Regions from separate parts of the Pseudoalteromonas sp. SWXJZ94C genome, predicted to be linked through region 1. Evidence: predicted binding sites of a transcription regulator. Region 1 holds the regulator's gene; each other region holds the start of a gene.
What was found. Region 1 encodes FliA, which starts transcription of late flagellar genes. Its sites were predicted from a motif close to CTAAAGNTNNNNNNNNNNNNGCCGATA; they were not measured.
Positions count from the first base shown of each region.

Region 1 (10,972 bases):
GCGTTGCCACCTCAGCTAAAGGCAAGCTTTCACTCGCTAAGCCAGCATTAGTAACTGCTTGTGGCATTCCATAAACAACACAGCTTTTCTCATCTTGTGCCCAAATAGTTGCACCAGTTTGTTTTAGCATTCTTGCGCCATCGCGTCCATCAGCTCCCATACCCGTTAAAACAATAGCAAGTACATCGCCTTGGTACGCTTTTGCAACGCTTGCAAACGTTACATCTACACTAGGCTTGTAACTAATTCGCTCACTATGATCTTCAAATACTCGTAATGTTTTAGCTGAGCCGCGTCCCTCTACCATCATTTGTTGTCCACCAGGCGCTAAATAAGCAGTACCCGGTTGTAGGCGATCGCCTTGTTGTGCCTCTTTTACTTTAATTTGACACAACCCATTTAAACGAGCCGCAAATGCCGGTGTAAATGCAGCGGGCATATGCTGAATCAATAAAATAGGATGCGCAAAGTTAGCCGGTAATTGAGTCAATATTGTTTGTAATGCAACAGGCCCTCCTGTTGAAGTTCCAATAACAACAAGTTTATACTGCTTTCCACTCGCGCGTATTGACGATGTATTAGCTCTAGAATGAGCAACAGTTGTAGATTCTTCACGTTGAAAGCTTCTATCTGGCTGCTTTATATTTGTATTTTTAGCTAAGCTTGAGGGTGTTACAGGGGTATTGGATGTAAGCTTTGTTGGTGTAAGAGGCTTAAAAGAACGCGGGATGCGTCTACGACCAATTTCTTTAACCTTTGTTTGTAAAAGTTTTATAGCATCTTCATTGTTACGCGCAATATCTTCAAACTTTTTAGGTAAAAAATCCATTGCACCAGCGTCTAAAGCATCAAGTGTTGCTGTTGCTCCATTACGTGTTAAAGATGAAAACATCAAAATAGGCGTTGGATTACTCGCCATGATCTCTTTTACCGCACTAATACCATCAAGCACAGGCATTTCTACATCCATTGTAATCATATCAGGACGTAGCTGAGCTGTTTTATCAACAGCCTCTCTACCATTAACGGCAAAGCCTATAACTTCAATATCGCTATCTTGCTCAAGAATTTCACTTACTCTGCGGCGAAAAAAACTTGAATCGTCAACAACTAAAACTTTAACGGCCATTTAGCTCTCTTATTTAATTTAAGTGTAGATGCACCTTACAGTGCATCTACTTTATTATCAGCCAGCGTAATGTTTTAACAGGTTAGGAACATCTAAAATCAGCGCTATACCACCATCCGAAGTAATAGTCGCACCGGCCATGCCTGGTGTACCTTGTAATAGAGCATCAAGTGGTTTTATAACCACTTCTTCTTGCCCGATCAATGAGTCAACAACAAAGCCTACTTGTTGCGTGCCTATTTGCACAATAACAACGTGTCCTTGGGCCTTACGTTGTGAGCGGTCGGCGCCTTTCACTAACCAATGCTCTAGGTAAAATAGTGGAATTGCTTTTTTACGAACAATAACAGTTAGTTGACCATTCACTACATTTGTTTTATTTAAATCAAAGTGAAAAATTTCACTAACGCCAGCCAGAGGCAATGCAAATGTTTGCTCACCAACAATAACCATTAAGGTTGGTAATATAGCCAGTGTTAGCGGTACTTTTATTTCTAAAATAGTACCAACACCTAGTTCAGATTGAATACTTACAGAGCCATTAAGTTGAATGATTTTGGTTTTAACTACATCCATACCTACACCGCGACCTGAAATATCCGAAATCTCTTCTTTAGTCGAAAAGCCAGGCGCAAAAATTAGGTTATATGCTTCAGTATCAGAAAGTCGACTTGCTTGGTCATGATCAAGTACGCCTTTGTTAATTGCTATTTTTTTCAGCTTTTCAGCATCCATACCAGCACCATCATCTTGAATGGTAAGTAAAATATGGTCGCCTTGTTGAGAAGCGGATAAGGTAACAGTACCTGTTCTTGGTTTTCCTGCGGCTTCGCGTAAATCAGGCATTTCAATACCATGATCAACTGAATTTCGCACTAAATGCACTAGCGGATCGGCAAGAGCTTCAACTAAGTTTTTATCTAAGTCGGTTTCTTCACCGATTAGTAATAAATTAATGTCTTTATTTAAAGTTCTCGCTAAATCTCGAACAACGCGAGGAAAACGACCAAATACTTTTTTGATAGGCTGCATGCGTGTTTTCATAACCGCACCTTGCAAATCAGCTGTAACAACATCTAAGTTAGATATTGCTTTACCCATTGCTTCACTATCTGAATTAGTCGCTAAGCTAACCAAACGATTACGTACCAATACCAACTCACCTACCATGTTCATAATTTGATCAAGGCGCTTAGTATCAACACGTACTGTAGTTTCTGCTGCCGGTGGTGTTGCTTTTTTAACAGCAGGTGTGCTCGGCGCTTTAACAACCGGTTTACCTACTGGTTTTATTGCTGCTTTTACAACTGGTGCTTTTGCCGGTTCAGCTTTTTTATTTTGTACTACTGGAGCGACTTTCGCAGATGCTGGTTTTTTAGGTGCAGCCGAAACGTTTTCAATCGATTTAGGTGCACTTCCTTTGCCATGAAGTTCATCAAGCAAAGCTTCAAATTCATCATCACTAATTTCATCATTTGAAGAGTCTATAGCATTAGTAGCTGAGGATGATTTTTGTTCTGTACCTTTATTAGTTGGGCTCGTATTTTGAGTCGCTATTGAGTCATTTTTTATTTCGACAGCACCAAAACTACCCACGCCATGTAACTCATCTAATAAGTTATCAAACTCATCATCTGTAATATCACCACTCAAATCATTGCTACTTATTGACCCTTGAATGGTAGGGCTTTTGCCTTTTCCATGTAATTCGTCAAGTAAGTTTTCAAATTCATCTTCCGTTATTTCATCAATTTGAGTATCAGAAGTAGATGCAGTTGACCCTGTAGGAGGGTTAAATAACTCATCAAAAGCAAATGGGTCTTCGTCATCTAATTCTGGGGCTTCAACTATTTCATTTTGAGGTTGCTCAATATCAACCTCTGAAGATGAACCGGTGAGTTCTTCCTCTGTTGGTGGTAAGCCTAATTTATGTAAAACTTGAAGTAATTGAGGATCTGCGGGTTCTGGCTTATCGCGATTTTGAATCGTTGCGAACATTTCATTAATGGTGTCGAGTGCTTGTAAAATAACATCCATTAATTCAGAGTTTACTGTGCGTACACCCTGTCTGAGTAAATCGAATACATTTTCTGCGCCATGACAAGCATCAACCAACTCCGTCATTGCTAAGAATCCTGCACCACCTTTTACGGTATGAAAGCCTCTGAATATAGCATTCAGTAACTCTGTATCTTCTGGATTGTTCTCCAGTTCAACTAACTGTTCAGATAAAAGCTCAAGGATTTCTCCTGCCTCTACAAGAAAGTCTTGTAAAATATCTTCATCGACTTCAAACATGCAGTTACTCTCCTCTTAGAAGCCCAAACTTGATAAAAGATCATCGACTTCATCTTGATCAGATACAACATCATTACGCGATTCTTTATCAATAATAGGGCCTTCTGGTCCTGCTAATGTTTGTGCGCTAACCGGGTCTTCTGTTTTTTGTTGTTCTATTGTGTCAGCAGTATTCACATCTTGCGCAGCAAAAGCTGTTAACAGATGGAGTAAGCTTTCTTCAACTTCTCTTACAAGCTCCATAACTCGACGAATAACTTGCCCTGTCAAATCTTGGTAATCTTGAGCCATGAGTATATTGGTCATTAAGCTTTGTAATTCATCAGTTTTATGATGAGAGTTATTCATAAACTTATCGATGCTGTGGCATAGTGTTTTAAATTCGCCAAGATCAATTTCGCGGCTCATTAAGCGATCCCATGTCGGTTTAATATGGGCCACTTCATTAGCTAACTCCTGAGCTATTGGTAACCCAGCTTCAACCGCATCCATTGTTTTATTAGCAGCGTTTTCTGTCATTTCTATAACATAATTAAGCCGCTTTTGAGCATCTGGAATAGCATCAGTTGTTATGTTGGTTAAACGCGTATCAAGCTCAAAACTTTTTAAAGCTTCGTGTAATTGACGAGTTAATTTTCCAACTTCAGCAAATATTTCTGACTGCTCTTTAGACGCGGTGTCTAAAATTAATTCATCGGCTTTATCTTGCTCACCATTTTCTAAAAAAACAACGAGCTGGCGAGCTTGTTCTAACGTTATTCGAGGCGCAGCAAGTGCTGACATAAGCCTCTCCCCTTCATTAACCTAAGCGTTCAAACACTTTTTCTAATTTTGTTTTCAATGTTCCAGCCGTAAATGGTTTAACAATATAACCATTAACACCAGCTTGAGCTGCAGCTATTATCTGTTCTTTCTTAGCTTCTGCAGTCACCATTAAAACAGGTAGGTGCTTTAGTTTATCATCAGCTCTAATCGCCCTTAAAAGGTCAATACCCTGCATTCCAGGCATATTCCAATCTGTAACTACAAAGTCAAATGATTGATTTTGTAGCATAGGTAAAGCAGTTGAGCCATCATCTGCTTCTTGAACATTAGTAAAGCCTAAGTCACGCAATAAATTTTTAATAATACGTCTCATTGTCGAAAAATCATCAACAACAAGAATTTTCATGTTTTTATCCAAAACATCCTCCGGTGAGGTCTTAACCTTGTTTACTTACTACTAGTTTATCCAGTCATTGATTTTTGCTTTGAGCTTAATCATCGCCTGACCATGTATCTGACTTACACGCGATTCACTTACATCGAGTATATGTCCAATCTCTTTTAAATTCATTTCATCGTTATAGTACAAAGAGAGTACCATCGCATCTCGCTCAGGCAATGACTTTATTGCACTTAACAATGATTCATTAAAGCGTTCATTTTTAACATTATTAAAGGGTTTGTCTAGCGTTAAATCTTGACCTGCTGGAGTGATAACATCGTCATCTATTCCCAAGTCTTCAATGCCTAAAATTTTACTTGAATTTACATCATTTAAAATATGATGGTACTCATTTAGCGAAATTTCAAGTTTTTCAGCAACTTCTGTATCTGTTGGCTCACGATTTAACGCTTTTTCTAATGTAGTAATAGTCTCGGCTACAAGGCGGCTTTTACGGTGTACTGAGCGAGGAGCCCAGTCACCGCGTCGCATTTCATCAAGCATTGCTCCACGAATACGAATACCTGCAAATGTTTCAAAGCTTGCACCTTTAGTAGCGTCAAAGTTTTTTGATGCCTCTATTAGACCAATCATGCCTGATTGAATTAAATCATCGAGCTGAACACTAGGAGGCAAGCGAGCAATTAAGTGACACGCCACTTTTTTGACAAGTGATGCATGCTTTTCAACAATCACATTTAAATTTTGTGTTGACTGATATCCCATAGCTCTATTTACCGATATTGTCATAATTAGCCGTTAACCAGCTTCTCAATAAAAAACTCTAAATGCCCAGAAGGTTGATTAGGTATAGGCCATTTTACAGCTTTCGTCGCGAGTGCTTTAAAAGCTAATGCCGCAGGTGAATTTGGAAATAATTCTACAATGACTTTTTGACGACGCGTTGCTTTACGCATATTTTCGTCATAAGGAACAATAGCCACCAGCTCCATAGACACATCTAAAAAGCGATCGGTTACTTTGGAAAGTTTTGCGAAGAGTTCGTGACCTTCGCGCATGCTGCGAACCATATTCGCAACAATCTTAAATTTATATACACCATGCTCACGACTTAAAACTTTAATAAGTGCGTATGCATCAGTGATCGATGTTGGTTCATCACAAACGACAACCATTACATCTTGTGCTGCACGTGAAAAGCTTAGCACCATATCTGAAATGCCGGCGGCAGTGTCTACAATTAATATATCAAATTCGGTATTTAATTCGCTAAAAGCACGAATAAGGCCAGCATGCTCTGATGGTGATAACTCAACCATACTTTGAGAGCCTGATGTTGCTGGTACTATTTTAATTCCGCCTGGACCTTCAACTAAAATCTCATCGAGTTCACATTCGCCAGATAATACGTGCGATAAATTACGTTCAACACGCAGTCCAAGCATCACATCACAGTTTGCTAAACCTAAGTCGGCATCAAGTACTAATACTCGATTTCCTTGCTGACCAAGTGCTATTGCGGTGTTAAGGGAAACATTTGTTTTACCTACACCACCTTTACCACCGGTCACAGCGATAACTTTTACGCCGTTGTTATTGTTTTGACTCATTTTGCGCAGGCCGCTTGCTTGATCTAATACTGTGTTAATCATACATCCCTACTGTGCTCGACGCCACTGATTGGTGTCTTGAATGTTGTGCTTTTATTCTTTTTAAATACAATTGCTCAGCTTTTTTTACTAGTTTTTCGGCATTTGCAACACGAATGTCTTCAGGAACTCGTTGACCATTAGTAAGATACCCTATTGGGAGGCGGTTTTGAATCGCAATACTAATAATCTCACCTAAACTTAAAGATTCGTCTAATTTAGTAAAAATACAACCACTTAACTGTACTTTTTTAAAATGCCTTACTGTTTCTTGCAATACGTTTATTTGTGCTGTTGCACTTAGTACAAGATAGCTACGAATATCAACACGCTGATTACGCATTAGCGTATTTAACTGCTCTGTCAAACGTAAGTCTCGTTGGCTCATACCTGCAGTATCTATTAATACTAGACGCTTATCTCGTAAATGATATAAAACTTCAGCTAATTCATTAGCATCTTTAACCTGCTTTACACCACAACCAATGATTCGACCATAAGTTGCAAGCTGTTCATATGCACCAATTCTGTATGTATCGGTGGTAATTAACGCAACTTTATCGGCACCGTATTTTTGTGCTCCTAAGGCTGCTAATTTAGCTACAGTTGTTGTTTTACCAACTCCTGTTGGTCCTACTAATGCGTAAACACCGCCTTGGCGTAGTATTTCATTATTGGTTGTTTGCATTTGGTCTTCGACCATAGTCAATAAAGCTTTCCAGCCTTGCTGACGAGAAACATCATCAGGAACAAAGCATGCCATTTGCTCTGCAACTTCTTTATCTATTCCCATACCAACTAAGCGGTCAATCATACATGCACGAGTTGGGTCGCGGCGTGCCATATCTTGCTGCATTAATCCTGATACTTGGTGTTCTAATAATTGACGTATTGCATTCATCTCTTCACGCATTGACGTTATTTCTTCACTTTCATTATTTTTAACTGTTTGGCGTGTAGTAACAGGGCTCTCTAAATCATCAAAATCACGGTCTAAATCGTCAAAACCTAAACTATCGGCTTGAGTATGTGGTCTTGCTGGTGCAGAGTTTTCACGTGCAAACATATTACTTGTAGGGCGTTGTTTTACTGCAGGCTCTTGATAATTTTCGGTAGTATCGATTCCTGACTGTGAAAACATAGATGCAAGTTCAGGAGAGCGAGGGCGTGGTGATTGACGCTCTAATAAGGCTTCTAGGCTATCAGCAACTTTTGCTTGTTGTACAGGCTTTGAACGTTGAGGTTCTGGTTTCACAAAGTTATGCATACTTTGTGATTGCGCCATACGGTTAGCACGCTCTGGCGGTGCATTTTGTGGTTGGGCTACTGCTTTAGGGGCTGCTTTTTCATAGTCAACAGCTGCAACAATCTCAACACCGTTGGCAAGCTTTTTGTTTGACATAATAACCGCATCAACACCTAACTCATCTTTAACTTCTTTAAGTGCAGTGCGCATATCTTTAGCAAAAAAACGTTTAATTTTCATTATTTAACCCCTGTTGAAATCTTATTGTTGGCCTACCGAGCTAACAATCTTAATCTGTCTTTCGTCTGGTACCTCTTGGTAAGACATCACTCGCAATCCTGGAATGGTGTACTTAACAAAACGAGATAACACAGTGCGTAACATTCCTGATGTCAGCAATATCGAAGGTTCACCAGCCATTTCTTGATTTTGATGCGCTTCACTTAATGATATTTGAAGTCGCTCTGCAAGACCTGGCTCTATTCCGGCACCTTCGTCACCTGCATTCTGTAATGACTGATGCAACATCTGTTCCAACTCAGGTGCCAAGGTTATGACAGGGATTTCTGAAGACATACCAACAGCATCTTGAACAATTAATCTGCGCAATGAAATACGTACCGCAGCCGTTAATACATCAGGGTCTTGGCTTCGAGGACCGTACTCTACAAGGGTTTGTACTATTGAGCGCATGTCGCGTATTGCAACACCTTCGTTTAATAGATTCTGTAATACTTTTACAATTGCAGTTAAAGGAAGCACATCTGGCACTAGCCCTTCCACTAAACGAGGATGGCTTTTAGCTAGCATATCAAGTAAGTTTTGAACTTCTTCATGACCAAGTAATAAGGCAGCACTGTTCGTTAATAATTGACTAATATGCGTAGCAACAACGGTCGCTGAATCAACTACGGTATACCCTAAAGATTGCGCCTCATCTTTTTGATCTGGCTTAATCCACACTGCATCTAGTCCAAATGCCGGGTCTTTTGTTTCCACCCCTTTTATAGGACCAAAAACTTGCCCCGGGTTAATAGCCAGCTCATCACCGTGTTTTAGCTCCCCTTCACCAGTTGAAACACCCATTAGTGTTATTCTGTATGCATTAGGGTCTAACTCTAAATTATCGCGAATATGAACCGGCGGTACTAAAAAGCCTAATTCTTGAGAAAGCTTTTTACGAACGCCTTTAATACGGTTTAATAGCTCTCCACCTTGAGATTGATCTACCAACGGAATTAATCTGTAACCTACTTCTAAGCCAATTACATCAACCTGTTGAACATCATCCCAGCCAAGCTCTTTTTGCTCTTGTTTATTTGCAACGCCTGTTCCTACAGCCCCTCCATTAGCAGCCTCTTCTGCTTCTGCAGCAGCGGCTTTAATTTTAACTTGTTGCGTGTAATAAGCTAAATACCCTAAAAGTGCACCTAAGCTTAAAAAGGCAAAATGTGGCATGCCAGGGACCAAACCCATTATTATTAAAATACCTGATGCAATAAATAATGATTTTTCGTTACCGAGTTGTTTCTTAAATTGATCACCCATATTGAGTGATTCATTTTGGCGCGTTACAACAATCGCAGTACCAATTGAAAGTAGTAAAGAAGGAAGTTGAGCAACTAACCCATCACCAATAGTAAGTAATGTATAAACTTCCATCGCATGACCAAAGCTTAAATTATGTTGAATCATCCCAACAAATAAACCACCGACTATATTAATAATCAAAATAATGATGCCAGCAATAGCATCACCTTTTACAAATTTACTCGCACCATCCATTGAGCCGTAAAAATCGGCTTCGCGCGTTACTTCTTCGCGTCGGTCACGTGCTTGCTCAGCACTAATAAAACCGGCATTTAAATCAGCATCAATTGCCATTTGTTTACCAGGCATTGCATCAAGGGTAAAACGTGCAGATACTTCTGAAATACGCCCTGCACCTTTTGTAATTACCACAAAATTAATAATGATTAAAATTAAGAATACAACCAAACCAACTGCGTAGTTACCGCCTATAACAACTGAGCCAAAGGCTTCAATTACTTTACCAGCGGAATCACCACCATTATGACCTTCAAGTAACACAACACGTGTACTGGCCACATTAAGGGCTAAGCGCATAATCGTTGCAATCAACAGCACAGCCGGAAACATACCAAATTCGACAGGCTTCATGGTATATACGGTAACCAAAAGAACCACTAGGGCTAAAGCTATATTGAACGAGAAAAGGATATCAAGTAAGAAAGGAGGTAATGGTAAAATAACCATCCCCAAGGCAGCAAGAACAAGTAAAGGTGTACCTACCCCTTTAGCATATTCTTTTTTATCTCTGTTAAGTTGTTGTAATACAGCTTTAAAACTCATAATTCTACAATTTCAAAAAATTGACACTACGTAGAATTAGCAATAACTATTCCAAGTTAATAAATTAGCTGTATTAAGATGTTAATACTTATAAGCATCGGGGATAGGAAGCTTACTCTTAAGCTTAGTTGGACGCTTTCCGCGCCCCTTATTAAAGCGCTTAAGCTGAAATACATAAGCTAAAACTTGAGCAACTGCGGTAAAAAGCTGATCTGGAATTTGATCGCCCACTTCTGCCGTATGATAAAGTGCTCGAGTAAGCATAGGTGATTCAACTATAGGGACTTCATTACCAATAGCGACTTTACGTATTTGCATCGCCATTTCATCTGCACCTTTGGCAAGCACAATAGGGGCACCTGCTCGCTCTGTATCGTATTTTAATGCCACTGAGTAATGCGTTGGGTTAGTAACAATAACATCGGCATCTGGTACATCTTGCATCATGCGCTTTTGCGACATTTGCCTTTGCGTTTGCCTTATTCGAGCTTTTATTTGAGGATCACCCTCTGAATTTTTATACTCATCTTTAATTTCTTGCAACGTCATTTTGAGTTGTTTGTTATGGTTATAGCTTTGAAATGGTGCATCAATAGCAGCAATAACAATTAACGTGCAAGAGAGCCCTAAAAACATCCATCCTAAAATCTCTAAGGCATGAATAATATTACCCGGTGCGCTTTCTACACTTAAATGAAGTATCTCATCAAAATAAGTATTAATTAAAAAAACAGCAAAACTAGCAACTAAACCAAACTTTAAAAGTGACTTTACAAGCTCAATAGCAGCTTGTGGACCAAACATGCGTTTAAAACCTTTCATTGGTGACATTTTACTCGCTTTTGGCGCAGCTGCTTCCCAACTAAAATTAAAGCCACCTAATAGCGTATTACCAATAAATGCTGCAAAAACAATTATTAATACAAACATAGCCATCGGAAACATTAAAGCATCTGAAACCTCCCCCCATACAGCAAACATTTTTGTTGTATCGTAAGTTTCACTTCGGTTAAGGCTGAGCGTCCTACCCATAATATTGTATAAAGCTTTGCCTATTTCAGGACCGTACATTAATAATGAAATTGCAGAAAAAATAAGAACAAACATAG
Region 1 is NZ_JADYXF010000009.1:59,402-70,373, forward strand. Features, by position in the region: gene I6F65_RS05670 (chemotaxis response regulator protein-glutamate methylesterase) at 1-1,129, opposite strand, end outside; gene I6F65_RS05675 (chemotaxis protein CheA) at 1,187-3,427, opposite strand; gene I6F65_RS05680 (protein phosphatase CheZ) at 3,443-4,210, opposite strand; gene cheY (chemotaxis response regulator CheY) at 4,227-4,610, opposite strand; gene I6F65_RS05690 (RNA polymerase sigma factor FliA) at 4,650-5,360, opposite strand; gene I6F65_RS05695 (MinD/ParA family protein) at 5,387-6,247, opposite strand; gene flhF (flagellar biosynthesis protein FlhF) at 6,240-7,730, opposite strand; gene flhA (flagellar biosynthesis protein FlhA) at 7,752-9,863, opposite strand; gene flhB (flagellar biosynthesis protein FlhB) at 9,945-10,972, opposite strand, start outside.

Region 2 (10,972 bases), on a different contig from region 1:
AGATCAAGGCTCACTAAATAACGACGGTGACTTTGTTGTAGGCGAAATTAAACTGCGAGGTACAGTATGAAAAAGCAGTTAATACAATATTGGCGCTCACTTAAAGAACAAGAGCAACAGTTAGTCATAATAGCTGGTGGTATTTTTATTATTTTTATTATTGTAATGGGAATATTTAGACCGTTAAATAATGCGATAGAACAGGCTGAAAAATCAAAAATTAAACAGCAAGAACTATTAGTTTGGGTTGATAAAAGTATTGCTCAGCTTAAAGCCGCAGGTAATACAAAAGTTTCGAGCACCCAAAATCTAAGCCAAATTGTTAATTCAACTCGTGGGCGTTATAAAATCACAATTAGTAAAATGCAGCCAAGTGATGACTCACTGCGTTTAACGCTCGATTCAATAGAGTTTAATCAACTTATAGAGTGGCTCGATGAACTGGTGAGTCAGCATGGAATTCGAGTTGAAAATTTAGATTTAAGCCGTGACGATAAACCGGGTTATGTGCGTGTAAGTCGTTTGGTATTAGAGAATTAATTGATGAAAAAAACAATAACGTTATCTATCGTATTTTTACTTAGCTTTATTATTTTTTGTATTGTTAAGCTACCTGCTGTTATAGCACTTGATTTAGCTAAGCCTTATTTGCCTAAACAATTAGAGGTAGGTCAAACCATAGGCAGTGTGTGGCAAGGGAAAATGATGCAGTTACGCTACGAAGGTGAGCAATTAAATAATGTACGTTGGGATATTTCTGGATGGCAATTATTTACAGGTCAGTTAAATGTGAATTTAAAATTTGGTGATCCACGTGAGCGTAGTGATATTTCGGGTTATGCGGATGTCAGTTACGGATTATTAAACAATACAGTTAAAGTAACCGATGGACTTGTACGCTCAACGGTAGAGCGAGCAATGCAACGTATTCAATTACCGCTGCCAGTTACTGCAAAAGGACGCGTAATATTAGAGCTTAATGAATACACTTCGGGTGAGCCTTACTGCGAGTCATTACAAGGTGAAATAGCGAGTCCTGATATTGACGTACAAGGCTTAAATGGCTGGTTTAACATTGGTCCACTAGGTGGAAAGCTAAGCTGTAAGTCGGGTGATGTGGCTATATTAATTGACCCTGAGAACACGTTAGGTCTTGAGGCAGATGCTACACTTAAAGCTAATTTTGATTTTAGAGTAGCCGGTTACGTTAAACCTGATGCCAGCTTACCTAAAGATGTACATGACGCGGTTAAGTTTTTAGGTCGACCAGATAACCAAGGTCGTTACCCGCTCAATTTTTAATACTTATAAATAAAGAGTTTTGATGCAATTACCCCAATTTACTGAGCTACATGCAAAGCAGCTCAGCACTTTTTTAGACACCCAGCCAAAAGCAATGACCTTAACGCAAAGCCAAGGCTATTTATTTGGTGTTATTTGTTCACCAGATCCATTAGATGTACACGAGTGGATTGAAAAAATATTACCAAGCACAGCTAATAATTTAGATGAAGAAATACTATTTTTATTTATGGCGTTATACCACCAAATTAGCGAGCAAGTGTTTGAAGTGGGTTATAAATTACCAACAGGATACAGTAATGATTTTTGTAGAAACTGGAGTGAAGGCTTTTTAAAAGCAACAACTGTTTATACTCAAAAATTATTAGGTGCAGAGCAATTAGAAGTAGAATATAAAGAAGCTTTAGAAAGTGCCCAAGCAACATTAAGCTTTTTTGCTTTAGATGAGCAAACCATAACGCTGATAGCGACTCAAAATAATATTGATGTGCAGCAGGTCTGTTTACAGCAATACGAATTAATGGGCGACTTTGCATTAGGCTTTGCTGAGCTTATTGAGATAGTAGCGCTCAACAGTGGTTTGTATACCGATGAAGGGTGGGACGAGTAATTATTTTTTAGAATTTTGGTTACTTAATATTTAATGAGTATGTAAGTAACCATATACAAATAATGCTTTAAGCGCCTAGCTCTAGCATAATATTAGTGCAGCCTTGTTTGCACTTAACTACGCCTTTACTTGATTCATCAGTCGCTAAATCAAGCTTTAACACACCATCGCACTTCTCACACTTTATTGTTTTTCCTTGCCCTAGTTTTTTAAGCATATTGCGCTGTTTGTGGAATGAGTCACTGGTTTTTTTATTTAATACTGAAAAATCCATTACTTTACTCGCTTTTGCTCTAACGATTCAGACACTATTTTACATACTGTATTTAAACGGTCATCGTAAAAGTACAAATTTAGATCGCGCTCACGACAATAACGTAAATGAAATAACTGTACTGAGTCATTTGTCGTGAATGTTTTTTCTATATATTCACTTTCAGATTCTGACAACTTTAACTGTGAGCTAATTAGGTTTTTAGCCATGCTAGCTGCTGGACCACGATTCATTTTTGTTGAGTCACTTAAAAAACCAATTCCTTCGCCTAAAAGTTTTTCTCTAGGCTCTTTTATAAGTGGGTGATCAATAGTAAATAAGGCAAGGATCACAATTACTAATATAATAAATTTTTTCACGAAAGCGTAAACCTTGATCTGAGTGAGGTTGAATTACTATGCAGTGTAATAAAATGCATTTTAAAAGCAAGTAACTAAGGTGAATAAATTATTAGCAATCTATGCCAGTAATTTTAATCAATATTGGTATAATAGCTAGCAGCAGTCAGATATTTCTGAAATATCTGAAAGTATTCAAGTGGTGGTTTATTGAACTAAACTCGTTTAGTAAGTAACTTGCTACTCTTTACCGTGTAGTGCACCTGAATATTGCTGAACTTTTATTTCCAAGCGGCGTTGAGGAACTTCGATGGACAAACAAATTAAAGTAAAAAATATCCCTGTAGAGGTAAAAATCCAAAAGCCGGATTTGAGCCGTCAAGATGACAGGTTCAACCCCGGAAACCGCATTTATGTGCGTGCTGTAAAAGGTCTTCATCAACTATTAAGGCAACAGATTGGCTTTTTAGGCATGCTTGCATTTATGGTACTTCCATGGATTAATTTTAACGATCAGCAGGCGGTACTATTTGATTTAATGGGTCAGAAATACAATATTTTTGGCTTAACGCTATGGCCACAAGATTTCACCATATTAGCGTTTATTTTTATGTTGGCAGCGTTTGCGCTGTTTTTAGTGACCACCTTTTATGGACGGGTGTGGTGTGGTTACACTTGCCCGCAAACTGTATGGACCTTTATATTTATTTGGTTTGAAGAAAAGTTTGAAGGTACTGCTAACCAACGTAAAAAGCTCGATGAGCGACCAATGAGCTTTGATAAGTTTTGGCGAAAAACGGCAAAGCATTCTAGTTGGGTTCTGTTTTCTTTATATACAGCAATTTCTTTTGTAGGCTACTTTACGCCAATAAGAGAGCTACTCCCTGATTTTGTAACGTTTAATGTAGGTGGTTATGCATTGGTAAGCATTATCTTCTTTGCTGCGTGTACCTATGGTAATGCGGGTTGGATGCGAGAAATTATGTGTTTACACATTTGTCCTTATTCACGTTTTCAATCAGCCATGTTTGATAAAGACACATACACAGTAACGTACGACGAAAGCCGAGGTGAAAGCCGTGGTCCTCGTTCACGTAAAGTAGATCATGAAGACTTAGAACTGGGCGACTGTATAGACTGTAATTTATGTGTTCAAGTATGCCCAACAGGTATTGATATTAGAAATGGGCTACAAGCTGAGTGTATTAACTGTGGTGCTTGCATTGATGCATGTGATGGTGTGATGGATAAAATGAAATACCCGCGTGGGCTTATTTCATATACAACAGAGCGAAATCTTGAAACTCCGGAAAATAAAACGAATCCACTACGAGCCAAAATCATTGGTTACACGGTCATACTTGTTGTGCTTACGGGGGCACTTGTAGCTAATATCGTACTGCGAAAAACAATGGATTTTGATATTATTCGCGATCGAAACCAATTATATCGTGTCGATTTTGATGGTTTAGTAGAGAACACCTATACATTAAAGGTAATTAATAAAGCGCAGTACGAGCAAACCTTTAATATTAAAGTACAAGGGTTAGATAACTTTAAGTATATAGGGAACCAATCATTTACTGTGCAGGCAGGGCAATCTCATAACGTGCCATTGTCGCTTGCAATGGACCCTTATGATTTGAAAGTGCCGATGACAGAGTTTAACTTTGTGCTTTCACCAGTAGGTGAGCCAGATGAGACAATATCGCAGTCAAGTAACTTTTTCAAAGCGCGATAATCACAATCGACCTTAATTAGGTAAGTTGATATAGCAATTAACAAAAGCGGGTATATAACCCGCTTTTATTTTTATATAAGAAGAGTATGAGTAAATTTAGTTTTATTGATTTAACACCCGACCTAATACTCGATGCAATAGAAAGCGTAGGTGTTTACGCCGAGTCTGGTTTATTGGCGCTCAATAGCTACGAAAACAGAGTGTATCAATTTAAAGCCGATGATGGTCTGCGTTACGTAGTAAAGTTTTATCGTCCAGAACGTTGGAGTAGGGAGCAAATTCAAGAAGAGCACGACTTTGCGTTCGAACTAGCTGATGCAGAAGTACCCGTTGTTGCTCCTATTTTACATAATGGGCAAAGCTTGTTTGAGCATCAAGGCTACTTATTTGTGTTATTTCCGAGCGTAGGTGGGCGCTTATTTGAGGTTGATAACCTAGATCAGCTTGACGTGATGGGGCGTTTGATTGGTCGAATGCATCAAGTTGCTAAAACCAAACCCTTTGTTTACAGACCAACGGTTACATGTGACGAATATCTGCATACAGCAAAAGTTCATCTTCAAAAAAGTAACTTAGTGCCAATGGGGATTAGTACAGCCTTTTACACTATTTTAGATTTAGTGATAGATCAGGCTCAAAAACAATATAAAGATGTGCAAAGTATTCGCCTACACGGCGACTGCCACGTAGGTAATATTCTGTGGGCAGGGGATGCGCTAATGTTTGTCGATTTAGACGATAGTCGCCAAGGACCTGCAATCCAAGATTTATGGATGATGCTCAGTGGCGATAAAGCGACACAACTGTTACAGTTAGACACCCTTGTAAATGCGTATGAGGAGTTTTGTGATTTTGATCACTCTCAACTCAAATTGATTGAACCTCTGCGAGCAATGCGTATTATTCATTATATGGGATGGGTAGCAAATCGATGGAGCGATCCTGCTTTTGTACGGAACTTTTCATGGTTTGCTGATGACAAATACTGGGAGCAACAAATTTTAACACTCAAGGAACAGCTATCTGCACTGCAAGAAGCGCCGTTAAATTTATTGCCATAATATTTCTTTAAAGACTAAGTATAACGAGACACGAATGTTTAAAAAATTAAAATTAAGCTTACTACTTTTTTGTTTACCTTTTGCAGCATTTGCCGCACAGTTTGAGGTGGATAATCAGTATACTATTATTAATGTAGAAAAAAGTGCGACTCCGCAAGTTACAGAGTTTTTCTCATTCTATTGCCCGCATTGTTATAAGTTTGAATCAGCAGCAAAAGCAATTGAACAGGGTTTACCTGAAGGCGCTGAATTTGTTAAAAACCACGTTAACTTTTTAGGTGGTGTATCACCGCAAGCGCAAAGCAATTTAAGCTTTGCCTACTTGATTGCTAAGCAACATGGTCAAGCGCAAAGTATTAGCGATCAAATATTCAAAAGTATTCATGTTCAACGTGCTCCTTTAACTGAAATTAAAGATGTTAAAAAGCTACTTGAAATAAATGGGATTGATAGTGCAACATTTGATCAAGATATTGCTAGCATGCCAATTATTTCGGCTGAGCAAGCAATGCAAAATAAACAAAATAAATATTCAAAATTAGGTGCCCTTACTGGCGTACCTACTTTTATTGTTAATGATAAATATAAAATAAACCTCAATACCATCAAAAACCAAAAAGAACTTGATGAGTTAGTGGCATTTTTATTAGCACTATGAATTTAGGAGTATAAAAATGATTAAATTAGTTAAAGCAGGTTTGCTTGCAGTATTACTTCCTATGGCGGCAACAAGCTTTGCTGCAACCTTTGAGGAAGGTGTGCATTACGATGTTGTATCTGAGCGAGCAACAAAAAAACCGGAAGTTAAAGAGTTTTTCTCATTTTACTGTCCTGCATGTAATAACATGGAAGGGCTAATTACTGAATTTAAGCCATCGCTTGATAAAAACGTTAAATTTAAAAAGAGCCACGTTGATTTTGTAGGTGTACGCGACCCAGAGAATCAACAGATGATGAGCCAAGCACTTGCTACTGCAGAAGTACTTCCGCAAAAAGATCAGATTATTTCTGCGATCTTTAATCATATTCATACAAAGCGCGCTAAATTTAATGAGCTTGCAGATGTAAAAGATATATTTGTAGCGCAGGGCGTTGATGGCGATAAGTTTGATAAGTTATTTAAAAGCTTTTCTGTACGTACGCTAAGCTCTAAAATGAAACGTGACCAAGATTACTTTAAAGATAAGGGGGCACTTCGTGGCGTACCTACTTTTATCGTAAATGGTAAGTACAAGTTAAACCTTGGTAAAGAGTCTGGTATTTATAAGTCAGAAGATATTAGCGAACTAATTAACTATTTAGCTAACAAATAAATTTAGCTAAAACTAAAAAAAGCTCCTACAAGGAGCTTTTTTTATGGGTAACGTTTACTAAGCGTATTTATTATTTGCGTTGTAAGAAAACACCTGACTCAATATGATGTGTGTAAGGGAACTGATCAAATATAGCAAAGCGCTTAACATTATGTGTACGTGTTAAGTGATCAAGGTCACGCTCAAGGGTTTCAGGATTACACGATATATAAATTATGCTTTCGTAATTAGCGACTAGGTCACACGTTAATTCATCCATGCCTGCGCGCGGAGGATCAACTAATATGGTTTGGCAGTCATAGCTTTTAAGGTCAATACCATCCAAACGAGAGAAAGTACGTTCACCATTCATTGCTTGAGTAAACTCTTCACTCGACATACGAATAATATCTAGGTTCTCTACGTTATTTTTAGCAATGTTGTATTGAGCAGAGTGAACAGATGATTTTGATATTTCTGTTGCTAATACTTTATTAAAACAGCCCGCTAACGCAATTGAAAAGTTACCGTTACCGCAATACAGTTCTAATAAATCATTTTTAAGTGGCTTACATAAATCTTGCGCCCACTCCAGCATATTAATATTTACTTTTGCATTAGGCTGAGTAAAGCTATTTTCTACTTGTTGATAAATAAGCTCTTGACCATTAACTATTAAACGTTCAGTTACAAAGTCATCACCCAGCACTTCTTTTTGTTTGCGAGCACGACCTATAAAGTCAATTTTGTATTTACTGCTTAGTTTTTCTTTAAGCGCTTTAATTTCACTTAACCATTCATCATCAAGTGGTTTGTGATAAAGCAAGCTTACTAAAATTTCACCGCTTAGCGTTGACAGGTAATCGATTTGAAATAACTTACGACGTAATATTTCACAAGGCTTAAGATGCTCAATCATCACCTGCATTATTTCACCAACTAGAGGCGCTGCTGGATCAAATGTATCAACACGAATTTTTTCTTTTGTTTGTTGATCAAACATAATGTGAAACAGATCGTCACCGTCGTGCCATACTCTAAATTCAGCACGTTGGCGGTAGTTAGTTGGCTCTGAGCTAAATACTTCTAATTGCTCCACACCAAAACGTTGAAACTGCGCACTAATACGCTGCTCTTTTTCACTTAACTGCGCTTGGTACTGTGTGGTATCTATTTTAATAACTGCCATTAACGCTACTACCTTATCTAAGATCTGTTTATCGGCGCTATTGTAGGGAGCGCTGCGTATTTGTCTAGTTTTGGCTAGCATTTATGCTGTTTTATTGCACATTGTACTTTAGTTTTTATTGTTATAGCCGATAATAAATTACGCACGCTTAGGAGACGAATCATGAAAATAGGTAATTATGGCTTTACGCCAAACAACAACATTAATAAATTCAATAATAAAGCTGATATACAGCAACCTACAATTACGTCTCCTCAAGATACCTATCAGCAACGTGGTCGAGAGTTGGCTGCAAAAGTACTTGGCGATAAAATGGCTGAGCAGCTTGGATTGCCTATCGCAGAAAAAAAAGCAGACAAACCACTATTTGATTTTGATGAAATAATAAAAAATGTACTCGATTTTGTAAGTAGTGCTGTTAATAAAGCAAAAGCTAACGGCGCTGATGACGAAAAACTCAAAGATATGTTAGGCGACGCGCGCAAAGGCGTCCAAATAGGGATTGACGACGCTGTTGATGAACTCAAAGGTACGGGCGTATTTAATAACGACATGGAAGAGGGCATTAATAAGTCTAAAGAGGGAATCTATAATGGACTTGATGAGTTTGAAGAGTCGTTATTTAACCCACAACCTGCCAGCGTAAATATAAGCCAGGCTCAATATGTCAGTATGACGAGTAATGCAGAGTATAAATTTACCACCGCAGAAGGTGACGAGGTAAGTATTAGCTTTGCAGATGCATTTGAATCTCAGTCGGCAAGTGGCTATCAGCAAAACAATAATGGCGAGTCGTTTGCAAGCTCATCATCGCAATCTCGACAGGTATCATTTTCGATGTCGGTTAATGGTGACTTAAATGAGCAAGAGCAAGAAGCTATTAATGCGATGATGGAAGACTTACAAGATTTAAGTAAAACCTTTTTTGGTGGTGATTTAGATGAAGCATTTGAACAAGCGCAAGAGCTGAGTTTAGACAGCGATCAGCTGGTGGCTTTTTCTATGGATTTACGCCAAACAAAAACAATAGCAACAGTTAAAAGCTATGAAGAATATAAACCAGCACCAGAAAAACAAGTAGCGGAGGGTTTAGCTCCTTTTAATGACGACCTTAAAAATGCTTTTGAAAAAGCGGGTGAACTTGGATTGCAAAATCAGCTAGCTGGCATTCTCCAATGGTTAAATCAAGATCAGGAACAAATAGATAAGTTAGTAGATTACACAAAGTCTATGTTCGAAAACCTTAATCAGTTAAATTCGGCGGTCGATGATCTTGCTGATTTAGAAACCACGCAAAGTTAAACTACTTTCTTTTATAAATACCTCATGGCAAACTGCCGTTCTTAAAGTAAAGTGGGAACGGTAGTTTGTCAGCGCATATAATGGTCTTTGATTCAGGTATTGGTGGAACTACTGTACTTGAGCATATAAAGCAAAGTATCCCCAATGCTCAGTACAGTTATTTTATGGATAATGCATTACTACCTTATGGTGCTCAATCCCAGCAAACAATCATTAACCGATTATGCTCACTTATTCATTTCATCAAATCTAATACGCTTAACGTTGATTTAATAGTAATAGCGTGTAATACCGCTTCTACATCAGCACTTAGCGCTGTTCGCCAAATGACGGATATTCCTATAGTAGGTGTTGTGCCAGCAATAAAGCCTGCGGCAGAATTAACACGTTCAAATCATATTGGCTTATTAGCCACACCGGCAACGGTTGCTAGTTCATACACTAAAACATTAATTACTGAACATGCACGTAATGTAATCGTTAATCTATATAGCAGTGTGGAGTTAGTAAGCTTAGCTGAGCAATACTTTTTTACAGACTCTTTGGATGCAAACAAGTTGCACCAAGTGCTTGATGACCTAAATATAGATAAAACTATAGATGTACTTGTACTAGGGTGTACGCACTTTCCAATATTAGAAGAGCCGATTAGTCAGTATTTTGAAGGGAATGTAAAATTGCTTGATTCAGGTGTAGCGATAGCAAATAGAGTCAACTACCTACTTAACCAACTTAACTTATGTGTGAATAAACTAACAGACATAAAAAAGCCGCTGCAATATTATGCAACGGCTGATGTGTTTAGCAATAAGCTAGCGGTAAAGCTAGTTACACTGACTGATCCGTCTCAGTACGTAGAGCATTAGAATCGTCTTCTTGTTTTTGTTTTGCTTCACGTACCTTTAAAGTACGTTGTTGGAACTCGCTATCGTTCAAGTTAGCAATTGCATTGTCTGCATCAGCTTGCGCCATTTCAACAAAACCAAAACCACGACGCTTGCCAGTATTCTTATCCTTTAATAAACGAACATTGAATACTTTGCCTTGTTCTTCAAATAATGCACGAACAACACCTTCGTTTGCACGATAAGGAAGATTGCCAACATAAAGAGTCTTTGTTTTTACTTCGGCTTCTTCAGTAACATCAGACGACATTGCTGCAATAACAAGTGCGCCTACTAATAAGCCAACACCAAATAGAAGTGCAGGGTCTAGTGCTAAGCTTGCTAAAGCAAACTTAACAACAATAAAACCAACTACAGCAAGAATAACTGAAAAGATAAAAGCTTTTTGATCGGGTAATTTCATTTTAGATCTACCAATAAACAGGAAATAAACATTAATTTAACATTGTGAACTTGCTATCTTAACGTCTAAATCAAACATAGCAATGATATTTGTATTAAATAATAAAGAAGAGCATAAAAAAGCATCAGTTTAGGGAATGTTTTGCATGGTTTTATGTGGTTTTGTTCTATTTTTGTTCGAACAGTAAAAAGATCTAAAAAAAGGGTTGATCTGTTTTCGGATCTCCCTATAATGCGACCCCACTGAGACGGGAAACGCCAACGCCTAGCGAGGAGCGAACTACTCAGAGAGTTAAATAAAACTTCGGTTTTAAATCTTCCAAAAGAAAGTTTAAAATTAAGTGTTGACTCGAAAAATAAAGGGTGTATTATTCTCATCCCTTGAGACGCTAAAGCGACTCAAAACGTTCTTTAACAATATAAAGCAATCATCTGTGTGGGCACTCGTACAGATTGAGTTCTAACAGCCAACCTACTTAGGTAGCGAGGCAAAAAAATTAGAGTCTCAATTGAAAACTGAGTGACCAACAGAATAGTTATTTAGGTAATTATTCGG
Region 2 is NZ_JADYXF010000053.1:65-11,036, reverse strand. Features, by position in the region: gene gspL (type II secretion system protein GspL) at 1-70, shown strand, start outside; gene gspM (type II secretion system protein GspM) at 67-540, shown strand; gene I6F65_RS18455 (type II secretion system protein N) at 544-1,302, shown strand; gene I6F65_RS18450 (UPF0149 family protein) at 1,325-1,912, shown strand; gene I6F65_RS18445 (hypothetical protein) at 1,980-2,186, opposite strand; gene I6F65_RS18440 (hypothetical protein) at 2,186-2,545, opposite strand; gene ccoG (cytochrome c oxidase accessory protein CcoG) at 2,835-4,265, shown strand; gene I6F65_RS18430 (serine/threonine protein kinase) at 4,352-5,326, shown strand; gene I6F65_RS18425 (thiol:disulfide interchange protein DsbA/DsbL) at 5,361-5,984, shown strand; gene I6F65_RS18420 (thiol:disulfide interchange protein DsbA/DsbL) at 6,001-6,639, shown strand; gene trmA (tRNA (uridine(54)-C5)-methyltransferase TrmA) at 6,710-7,807, opposite strand; gene I6F65_RS18410 (DUF5610 domain-containing protein) at 7,970-9,109, shown strand; gene murI (glutamate racemase) at 9,175-9,975, shown strand; gene I6F65_RS18400 (RNA-binding protein) at 9,938-10,417, opposite strand.
Region 2: the regulator FliA is predicted to act here: its motif matches at 7,914-7,940, upstream of I6F65_RS18410 (DUF5610 domain-containing protein).

Region 3 (10,972 bases), on a different contig from region 1:
GCAAAAATTTCGTTACCGGAGCGCTTAGCGCAAACGATTGTTCATGATTTATCTTTTTTAAACGGTAACTTGTATTTAGCATCTGAACTAGGTGCTTACTTTCTCGATCTAGATGATGAATTAAGACCTTTCCCTTTACCAAATACAAACAACTCTGCTGTATACAAGTTTATGAGTGATAGCGATGGTGGTCTTTGGGTATCAACTTACGGACGTTTACTGTTCAGAGGTAAGTCGGGCGAGTGGGAATGGGTAGAGCCAAGTCAGCTTGATCAAAGCATTTGGTTTGCTGACATTTTTCGTGATGACCAAAATAACGTATGGCTAGCCAGTTTTAGTGAAGGCTTATGGCTTGCTCATGAAGGGCGTGTAGAAAGGCACTCTGCGTTATCTGAAATGACAGAAGCAGTTATGGCAATTACCCAAGCGCCAGATGGTAAGTTATGGGTCGCAAATAAAAGTGGCATTGGTTACTTTGATTTAAATAAAAGTTTTATTAATTTAATTCCAAGTACTAAGTACGGACGAGCGTCAGTGCATGACCTAGAATTTGATGGCGGTAGGCTATATATAGCGACTGGCAGAGGTTTGTTTGTTTTTGAAAAAAATACACTTTATACGGTACCGGGCAGAGCACTTCGTGATAATCCAGTGTTTGCAATTAGTCGCTCAAGTAAGGGCGGTTTTTGGATAGGGACTGGTCGAGGGTTATACCGATTAAGTTATTCCGGATTGACGCCATTTGCATATAATGCGTTTTTAGGCAGTAAATTTATTACCTACGTATTAGATAAAACAAATTTTGGGGTTATTGGTACTAGCAAAGGCGCTTATTATTTTACTGATCGTGGAATAGAAAAAATTGGCGATCAAACTACCTTAGAAAGCGCTTACGTAACGAGTGTTTTGCATATAGATGGCGTTGGTATTTTAATTGGCTCTCTTAACGACGGTTTGTTTTATCGAAGCACGCAGGGGCAGTGGCGCCAACTAGATGCGGCTAATGGTTTACCGTACGGATCTATTTTCAGTTTAGAGTACGATGAAAATTTAAAACATGTATGGGTAAGCACCATGAAAGGTGTTTATAGAATGCCCGTAGAGCAGTTTAAAACAGAGATAAAAAGCTTAAAAGTAGAGGAAGTTATTTCTTCATTCGACCGTCAACTCGACGGTAAAGCAAATCAATGTTGTAGCGGGCTTGGACATGATGCAGTAGCTAACACGGGTAATTCAATTTGGTATCCAAGTTTACAAGGTGTTGTTGAAATACCTAAAAACGTAGAATTATTTGGTGTTGGTGCATTAAAACCAAAAGTAGAAACAATTACCACTCCATTACGTAATTTAACCACTGCAGCACTTGGTAAAAAGCCGTCATTAAATACAGATGAACGCGACGTAACGTTAACTTATACCGCTATAGATTACTACGCGCCAAGTAGTATTGAGTTTAGATATAAACTAAGTGGTTTGGATAGTGATTGGCGTTATGCAAATACACGCAGAGAAGCTATTTATACTAACTTACCTGCAGGCTCGTTTTTGTTTCAGCTGGAAGCTAAACGACAAGGTGAGGATTGGAGCCGAGCACAAGAAGCTGAATATGGCTTTATTGTACCTGAGCGTTTTGATGAGACTATTTATTTTAGATTACTAATTACTAGCGGCTTTATTTTACTCTTTTACTTAGTATTTTGGGTGTTTAGAGCACAAGAGCGCAGAAAGCAAGAAGTGCTTGAAGGGCTGATCACTGATCGTACATTAGAACTACGCCAAGCAAATGATAAGCTTAATCAAGTTAACTCACAGCTTAAGCTAGTAAGTCACTCAGATGAACTTACAGGGCTGCGTAGCCGTCGATTTTTGTTTGATCAACTTCCAAAAGATATTGAACATTTTCAACGTAACTCGCAATCATTACAAGCTCAGGGCAAATCACTTGTTTTATTAATTATCAATTTAGATAACTTTAGTCGAATTAATGATGCATTCGGTCCTATAGCTGGAGATAGTTGTTTACAGCAAATGGCCGCCTTACTTAACTCTCGTACACAAGGGTCTGATTATGTAGCACGCTGGAGTGGTGATGAATTTTTATTATTACTACGAGACTTTAAGTGTAACAAAATTGATAGTTATTCATCTGAGTTATGCAAAGCTGTTGCTGAATATTCGTTCCAATTACCAAATGGAAAAAGCACCAATATAACCACTTCTATTGGTTGGTCTTTTTATCCGTTACCATTACTTGGTGGGCAAGTTATAAGCTGGGAAACATCTATTAACTTAGCTGATATAGCGCTACATCAAGTTAAAAAACGTGGTGGTGATGGTGTTGCAAATATTACTTTTGACGATCAATTAGATGCATTTGAGTTTGAACAAAATTCTAATGTTGACCAACAATTAGGTATTTTACAAAGCAATGGCTTAGCTGATATTAAGGTATGGATGCGATAATGCCCAACCAATTTTATTGGTCAGGCGTGGTAAGGCTAACTTTATTTATTAAGCCAATCTGGTAAAATTGCAACCGACTCTGGTGCTGCAAATGCAGCGCTTTCATCGGCACTAATATTGCCGCCTGCACTGCTTAATATATTATTAAAACGCATAACCACATTATTCGACTTTTCAGCTACGTATAAATCTGTTCCGCTATACATAATATCAACAGGGTTACCTAAAAGTGTATTTGGACCGCTAATAGTCGTGCTTATATTCACTAACCCAGATGCTGTCGCTACATTGTTTAGCACGTATATTTTACCGTCGTCTGCAACAGTGGCGCTGCCAACATCTGAGAGTATTAGTGACCCACTTACTGAATCGTAGTCAATGCCGTGTATATTACTTGGAGCCTCTACTGCGGTACCTGTATTTGCAGGAGTGATTAATCTGTCTTCTATGGCAATATTAGTCGTACCAGCCATTAGTTTACTTTTAACTTCATCAAATACAGCCACAGTTCCGTTTGTTAAAGCAACAAAGGCACGATCAGTTGTTGCATCATAATCTACATCCCAAGGGCGGGCATTGTTTGCAAAAGTAAGCGTCATTAATGGGTTTGCATCACCAGTAGTACAGGTAGAGAATATTGAGATGCTAGGCGTGTCTGCATTGTTTTCAGCAACTAAAACCATGCCACTATCAGATGCAACATCAAGTCCTTTAGGTGATATAAGACCTGTATTTGCACCGCTAATAATACTATCTTGGCTAGCGCTATATGTTTGCCCATCTCTATTTATTGCTACCTTATTTGAAATAATAATCCCGCCGGTAGATGTTGTGCTGTTATCAAATGTTGTATAGCTATTACCTGCTTTATCAAACGTAACACTCTCAATTGTTTGGCTCGCATTGTAGCTGCCTAGTGTTGTTGTTAGTTCTGGGCTTAAGCGGCTAATTTGACCCGTTGTTTCGCTATTAGTTGCTGGGTTACTACTTACAGCAACACCCAGTAGTGACATGTTTAGGGTATCGCTATCTGAAATATCAGCCATTTCATTTTGCATACCTACTTTAGTAATCGATTCAGGCTTTATAGTGGAGGTCACTAAGTCGGGAGTAATATCGCCGCTTTCACCTGCAAAAATATTACTGAAAATGAGGATTGCATCATTCGATTTTTCGGCCACTCTTAAATCAGTACCCTCTAAACTAATGTCTACTGGGTTTCCTAACATAGTTGTTGGACCTGCAATAGAGCGTGCAACGCTTACTGCTCCATCAGCCGATGAAGCATTGTCTATTACAAACAAAGAGCCATCAGTAGCATCTGTTGCACTGCCTACATCAGATAAAATAAGCTTGTTAGTATTTGAGTCAAAAACAATACCGTGAATATTTACTGAAACTTGCGCACCGTTATTATCGCTAGGTGTAATTGTTCTATTTGGCATGGCCACAAAGCCACCATTAACATAGTTGTCGTATACCGCAACATCGCCGTTAGTTAGTGCAACGTAAAGTCTATCGTTTACCTCATCGTAATCAACATCCCAAGGAGCTGCATTTGTTATTGTATTGGCAAGAGGGGCTGAATTTCCCGCTGAAGTTGCACCGAAAACAGTGACCTGCATAGCACCAAAGTCGGCAATAAAAATAAGACCAAGTTTGTCAGAAACCGCAATCCCTTTTGGGTTTGCTAATGTAGTGGATGAACCTGTTATTTCACGGTCTCGGTTACTATTAAAGCTATCTTCATCTACGCGGTTAGCAAGTTGGCAAACTGTTTTTATACTACCGCTTGAAATATCACTTGCTTGTATTAAGTTACCTAATGCATCGAAAGCAACGCCTTCGTTAGCTGTTGTGTTAAAGGTTTTTAATTTTACTGAATTTTGGTCAATTAGATCGGCTGTACCAGCATTATCAGAACCATTATTTGCAAGCACAAATTGAGCCTCTGAAAAATTAGGGGTTCCATTTGTGTCATCAGAGTCTGTATTAGTGATTTCACCATCGTCACTGCTACATCCTGTAATGCCGATAAGCACTGCGAGCGTTAGAGCCGAAAAGCTAAGTTTTTTGTTTGTTTGATCAGTAATATTTTGATTAGTTTTATTCATTATTTTTACCTTTTAATATTCCATTTAAAATGAACAGTAAAGTTGATGACTTAAAAATAAATAGCTAAGCCTGATACCAATGTAAAAATTAGTATTTCTTTGTGTTCATGCGTTAACCTCAATCTAATAACGATTGAAATTAAAAATTGGATGCAAAAAAAAGGAATTAAAAAAGGAGCTATAAAGCTCCTTTTATTTTAATGAATATTTTAGAGGAAGGGTTATTTTAAAAAACGTTGAATAGCAAGCAGTATGCCTTGTTCGCCTAATCCCATTTCATCATGCATTTCATCTTGTGTGCCGTGCTTAATAAACTCATCAGGAATACCTAAATTAAGTATATTAATACTGGCTTTTTGCGTTGCTAAGTATTCGTTAACCGCAGAGCCTGCACCGCCAGCAATTGCATTATCTTCAAGTGTAACTATTACATCATGACTAGTCGCTAATTCGTTTAAAAGTGCAGTATCAAGTGGTTTAATAAAACGCATATTAACAAGAGTTGCATCTAACTCATTTGCTGCAAGTTGGGCATTTTCAAGTAAAGTACCAAATGATAAAATTGCAATTTTACTACCTTGCTTTATTACATTCGCTTTACCAATTTCGAGTAATTGCATATTAGCTTGAATATCTTCTGTACCAGCACTTCCTCGAGGGTAGCGTACTGCAACAGGGCAATTTGCTTGATAACCAGTATAAAGCATATGACGGCATTCATTTGTGTCGCTTGGTGCCATAATTACCATGTTTGGAATACAGCGCATAAAACTTAAATCATAAGCACCTTGATGAGTCTCACCATCGGCCCCAACAATACCTGCACGGTCAATTGCAAATAATACAGGTAAGTTTTGTAGTGCTACATCATGAATTAGTTGATCGTATGCGCGTTGTAAAAAGCTTGAGTAAATAGCTACAACAGGCTTTAAACCTTCACAGGCAAAACCTGCGGCTAAAGTAACAGCATGCTGCTCTGCTATTGCCACATCAAAATATTGCTCTGGAAACTCTTTAGAAAAGCGCACCATGCCAGAACCTTCACGCATCGCAGGTGTTATCGCCATTAATTTATTATCTTGTTCAGCCATATCACATAACCAATCGCCAAATACCTTAGAGAAGGTAGCTGCACTTGGTTTTGATTTAGGAAGACTCGAAATATTTGGATCAAACTTTGGCACGCCATGATAACCAATAGGATCGGCTTCTGCGGGTTTGTATCCTTTACCTTTTTGGGTTTTTATATGTAGTAACTGTGGTCCTTTTAAATTACGCATATTGCGCAATGTATCTACCAACATGTTTACATCGTGACCATCAATAGGGCCAATATAATTTAGACCAAGTTCTTCAAAAAATGTCCCTGGAATCATCATTCCTTTTATATGTTCTTCCATTTTACTAGCAAGTTGTTTTACAGGAGGTACACCAGAGAGTAGCTTTTTACTGCCTTCACGAATGTTAGTATAAAAGCTACCTGATAAAATACGTGCAAAATGATTTGTTAATGCACCCACATTTTCAGAAATCGACATTTCGTTATCATTTAAAATAATAAGCATGTCTGATTTTACATCACCAGAGTGGTTCATTGCCTCAAATGCCATACCAGCAGTAATGGCACCGTCGCCTATAATTGCAACGGTTTTTCGTCCTTTACCCTCTTTTTGCGCGGCAATAGACATTCCCAGCGCTGCTGAAATAGACGTACTTGAATGACCTACGCTAAACGTGTCGTATTTACTTTCTTCACGAAATGGAAATGGGTGTAAGCCATCTTTTTGACGAATCGTGTGCATTAAATCGCGTCGACCAGTCAGTATTTTATGCGGGTAAGCTTGATGACCCACATCCCATACTAACCTGTCATCGGGCGTGTTATACACATAATGTAGGGCAACGGTAAGTTCAACCGTACCTAAACCAGACGCTAAATGACCGCTACTTTGCGATACTGAGTTGAGTAAATAGTCACGTAACTCATTGCTAAACTCTGGGAGTTTATCTTGCGCTATATCGCGTAACTGGGCTGGTTCGTCAACCAAATTAAGTAATGGATACTTGCTACTATCAAGTGTCATGGTTTTTTATATATCCTTCGCTAACATCAATTAACTTATACAAATACGGTATAAATTCAATTAATGTTCAGTAATTATGTCAGTGCTAAGTGCAATACTTTTTAAGCGGTGCTTAATGATCACGCTCAATTAAGTAATTTGCTAGTGACGCCAGAAGTGTTGTGTCAGCATCAATATTTGCTAACGCTTCATGGGCTTGTTGTATTAAATTTTGCGCCTTTTCTTTAGCGCCAAGCATACCCAATAAAGCGGGGTATGTCGCTTTATTGGCTGCAATATCTGACCCTTGCGGCTTACCTAAAGTAACAGTATCGCCCTCAACATCCAAAATATCGTCGTGGACTTGAAAGGCCAGCCCTATAGCATACCCAAAAACAGATAAGTTATCTAAAGTTTGTTCGCTAACATTTGGAGAACACATTGCACCTAAGGTAATTGCACAATTAATTAATGCACCCGTTTTTAGTTTATGAATACGCTCAAGTTGCTGTACTGTAATCACTTTGTCGGTTGCAGCAATATCTAAACCTTGACCGGCAACCATACCCTCTAAACCAGAGGCATGTGCAAGTTTTGCTATCATTTTTACTTGTGTTTTTGAGCTACATTTAAAATTATGATTTGAGATTAGCTCAAACGCTAATGTTTGCAGCGCATCTCCAGCTAAAATAGCTTCAGCTTCGCCATAAACTATATGACATGTTGGTCTACCTCGGCGTAAATCATCATCATCCATAGCTGGTAAATCATCATGTACTAAAGAGTAGCTATGAATACATTCAATTGCTGCGGCAAGTACATCTAAATCACTTTTCTCTGCACCGAGCATTTTACCTGTAGCGTAAACCAAAAATGGACGCAGTCTTTTCCCACCATTGAACAAGCTATAATGTGTAGCTTCTTTTATTTTTTTTTCACTATCGAGCGGTTGTTCAAAATAAAGATTGAGCGTATTAGCTACATCAGTTTGAGCATGTTCTATTTGTTCTTTAATGCTCACCGTTTATTCCACATCGTTGTCAAAGTTTGCAAGTGCTGACTTTTCGCCGCTTCCCATTAAAATTGATACTTTTTGTTCTGCTTGCTGTAATTTACCTGATGAAGCATTAGCCAAAGCAATTCCGCGTTCAAATTGCTTTAACGACTGATCAAGCGATAAATCACCTTGTTCCATGTCACTAACAATTGTTGATAATTCTTCTAGTGCTTGTTCGAAACTTAAGTTTTCAGGTTTTTTAGTCGCCATATTATTTCAGCTTACATGATAAATTTAGAAGCCAATTTTAGGGGGAATGCTAAACTAGGTCAAAGGATGATATGTTTTTTTCGTCTATTAGCATTAAATGTTACCTTTATGTGCATTAATAAAGACTTAATAGCGGTCTATTGCTGTAGTTAAAGTAATTAATAATGTACCTTTAATTAAACTAATACTTTAATGCTCTTTTTATGTTTCTTTACACAAATGGCTTAAGCAATTCAATATGTTGCCGATAAGTAGTTAATAATAAAAGTTTATGATAAGGCCTTACAGCATGAAACCTTTGGAGGAAATGTGGATTTAGCAACCATTATAGGGATCCTTGGCGCAATTGGCTTAATTGTCATGTCGATGTTTATGAGTAGTAGTGGCGAAATGGCTATGTTTTACAATACCCCTTCGGTGGTAATTGTATTTGGTGGATCTATATTCATAGTTTTATCAAATTACACCATGGGACAGTTTTTTGGGATAGGTAAAGTAGCCGCTAAAGCTTTCATGTTTAAAATAGAATCACCTGAAGAGCTAATTGATAAAGCAATTGAGCTTGCAGATTCTGCACGAAAAGGCGGTTTTTTAGCCCTTGAAGAAGCTGAAATACCAAATCAGTTTATGCGAAAAGGTGTCGACATGTTAGTTGATGGTCACGATGCCGATGTAGTGAGAGCTACTTTACAAAAAGATATTACTTTAACTTCCACCCGTCACGAAATGGGTGCCGGCTTATTTAAAGCGATGGCCGATATTGCACCTGCAATGGGAATGATTGGTACCTTGATAGGTTTGGTTGCTATGTTATCAAACATGGACGATCCAAAATCAATAGGGCCTTCAATGGCAGTAGCATTATTAACAACTTTATATGGTGCATTTTTAGCAAACGTAGTTGCTATCCCTATTCAAGTTAAATTAGAGCTTCGTAAAGATGAAGAGGCAATGAATCAGCGTTTGATTTTAGATGCAGTGCTAGGTATTCAAGATGGTCAAAATCCAAAAGTAATTGAAGGTATTTTGAAAAACTACCTAGCTGAATCAAAACGTAAAGTAGATACCGAGGAGTAACCATGTCTGAGCAAGAGTGTAAATGTCCACCTCCAGGGCTACCTGCGTGGATGGGGACGTTTGCTGATTTGATGTCGCTACTAATGTGCTTTTTTGTACTCTTGCTTGCGTTTTCTGAGATGGATGTACTTAAATTTAAACAAATAGCAGGCTCAATGAAGTTTGCTTTTGGTGTACAAAATAAAATAGAAGTAAAAGACATCCCTAAAGGTACCTCTGTTATTGCAATGGAATTTACACCAGGGAAACCAGAACCCACCCCAATAGAAACTATTCAACAGCAAACAGTAGAAATGACTCAGCAAATGCTAGAATTTCAAGCCGGTGATGAAAGCTCTGCCGGAGGAAGACAAGAACAGCGTGGTGACAAACGTGGTGGTGAATCTCGTAGTACATCTCAAGAGCAATCATCTGAACAAGCAACGGCATCTGCTGATCAAGAGCAAACAAATGAGCTTGTTAAAAAAATAGCACAACAGCTTGAAAAGCAAATTATTGATGGTGCTATAGAACTTGAATCGCTAGGGCAGCAAATAATTATCCGTATTAGAGAAAACGGTTCGTTTCCTTCAGGAAGTGCGTTTTTACAACCCAAGTTTAAACCAATTATTCAAGATATTGGCGTTTTATTAAAAGATGTACCCGGTGAAATAACTGTATCTGGGCATACTGATGATTTTCAGGTATCTAACGAGCTATATATTAATAATTGGGACTTATCATCAAAACGTGCAGTAGCCGTTGCAAGTGAACTACAAAAAGTGAAAGGCTTTGATAAAACTCGCATGATGGTTGTTGGTCGAGCTGAAACAAGACCACTTGTACCAAATGATACAGATGAAGATCGTCGAAGAAATCGTCGTGTCGAGATTTCTATTTTGCAAGGTAAAGCAAAAGAGTCAGCCCCAATTGATGTAAGATAGTACACCTTGGCAAAGCGGTTTTTTTAACATAAAATAATAAATATTAACAAATGTAATGGAATACCCATGAAGAAAAAATATAAGTATAGCGATATGCCAGGCAACGGAACTGGCGGAGATGACGATAAGACGAAAGAATAATAATGCCTTTATGGGTTGATAAGGTAATTGGACTTCTTGAACTTAGCTGGGTTTTATTTTTAATCCCAGCTATTTTTATTTTCTATTTGCGTAAAGATTTTTTAGCATTATGGTTTGTATGTGTCACAGGTGCATTTTTCTTATTTGGTGCACTTATATACGATTCTTTAAGAGAGTTTGATAAAGATATTTATATATATAGATATCTTGTCTGGGCGTTTAATGACATTGCTTGGATGGCTTTAATTGCCTACCTTGGGATAAAAGACAAAGTTTATTTATGGCAATGTGTGTTAGGTCAGTTGGTTGTTATAATGGCACCAATTTTACAACTTTTTCGCGTTGTTGATCGCCACCTTTGGGATTTATCTTATAGCACGCTAATGTATAAAACGCTTTTACCTTTAATTAATACGGCCACCGTAGTGGTGTGTTATCTTCCGCTAATTTATATAGTAATTAAAAATAATAATGCAGTAACTAGTAATAATTATAAAAAAGTCCCTCCTTTAAAATAGCTGTGCTAAACTACTGTTTATATGAACAGTGGTGAGCAAGCTATGAAACTCTACATTGCAGAAAAACCTTCACTTGGACGCGCTATTGCTGATGCGCTACCAAAACCACATAAAAAGCATGATGGTTATATAGAAGTCGCTAATGGTGATTGTGTCTCTTGGTGTATTGGGCACTTGTTAGAGCAAGCCGAGCCCGATGACTATGATGAGCGTTTTAAAAAATGGCAGTTTGAACACTTACCCATAATACCAGAACAGTGGAAGTTAAAAGCCAAAACTAAAACACGTAAACAGCTCACTGTTTTAAAAAAATTAATTAAACAAGCTTCGCAACTTGTTCATGCTGGCGATCCAGACCGTGAAGGCCAGCTGCTTGTCGATCAAGTAATAGAAGAAGCTAAAATAA
Region 3 is NZ_JADYXF010000033.1:45,171-56,142, forward strand. Features, by position in the region: gene I6F65_RS14585 (ligand-binding sensor domain-containing diguanylate cyclase) at 1-2,463, shown strand, start outside; gene I6F65_RS14590 (YncE family protein) at 2,505-4,577, opposite strand; gene dxs (1-deoxy-D-xylulose-5-phosphate synthase) at 4,799-6,661, opposite strand; gene ispA ((2E,6E)-farnesyl diphosphate synthase) at 6,774-7,661, opposite strand; gene I6F65_RS14605 (exodeoxyribonuclease VII small subunit) at 7,665-7,907, opposite strand; gene pomA (flagellar motor protein PomA) at 8,217-8,984, shown strand; gene I6F65_RS14615 (flagellar motor protein MotB) at 8,987-9,907, shown strand; gene I6F65_RS14620 (hypothetical protein) at 10,051-10,566, shown strand; gene I6F65_RS14625 (DNA topoisomerase III) at 10,609-10,972, shown strand, end outside.
Region 3: the regulator FliA is predicted to act here: its motif matches at 8,131-8,157, upstream of pomA (flagellar motor protein PomA).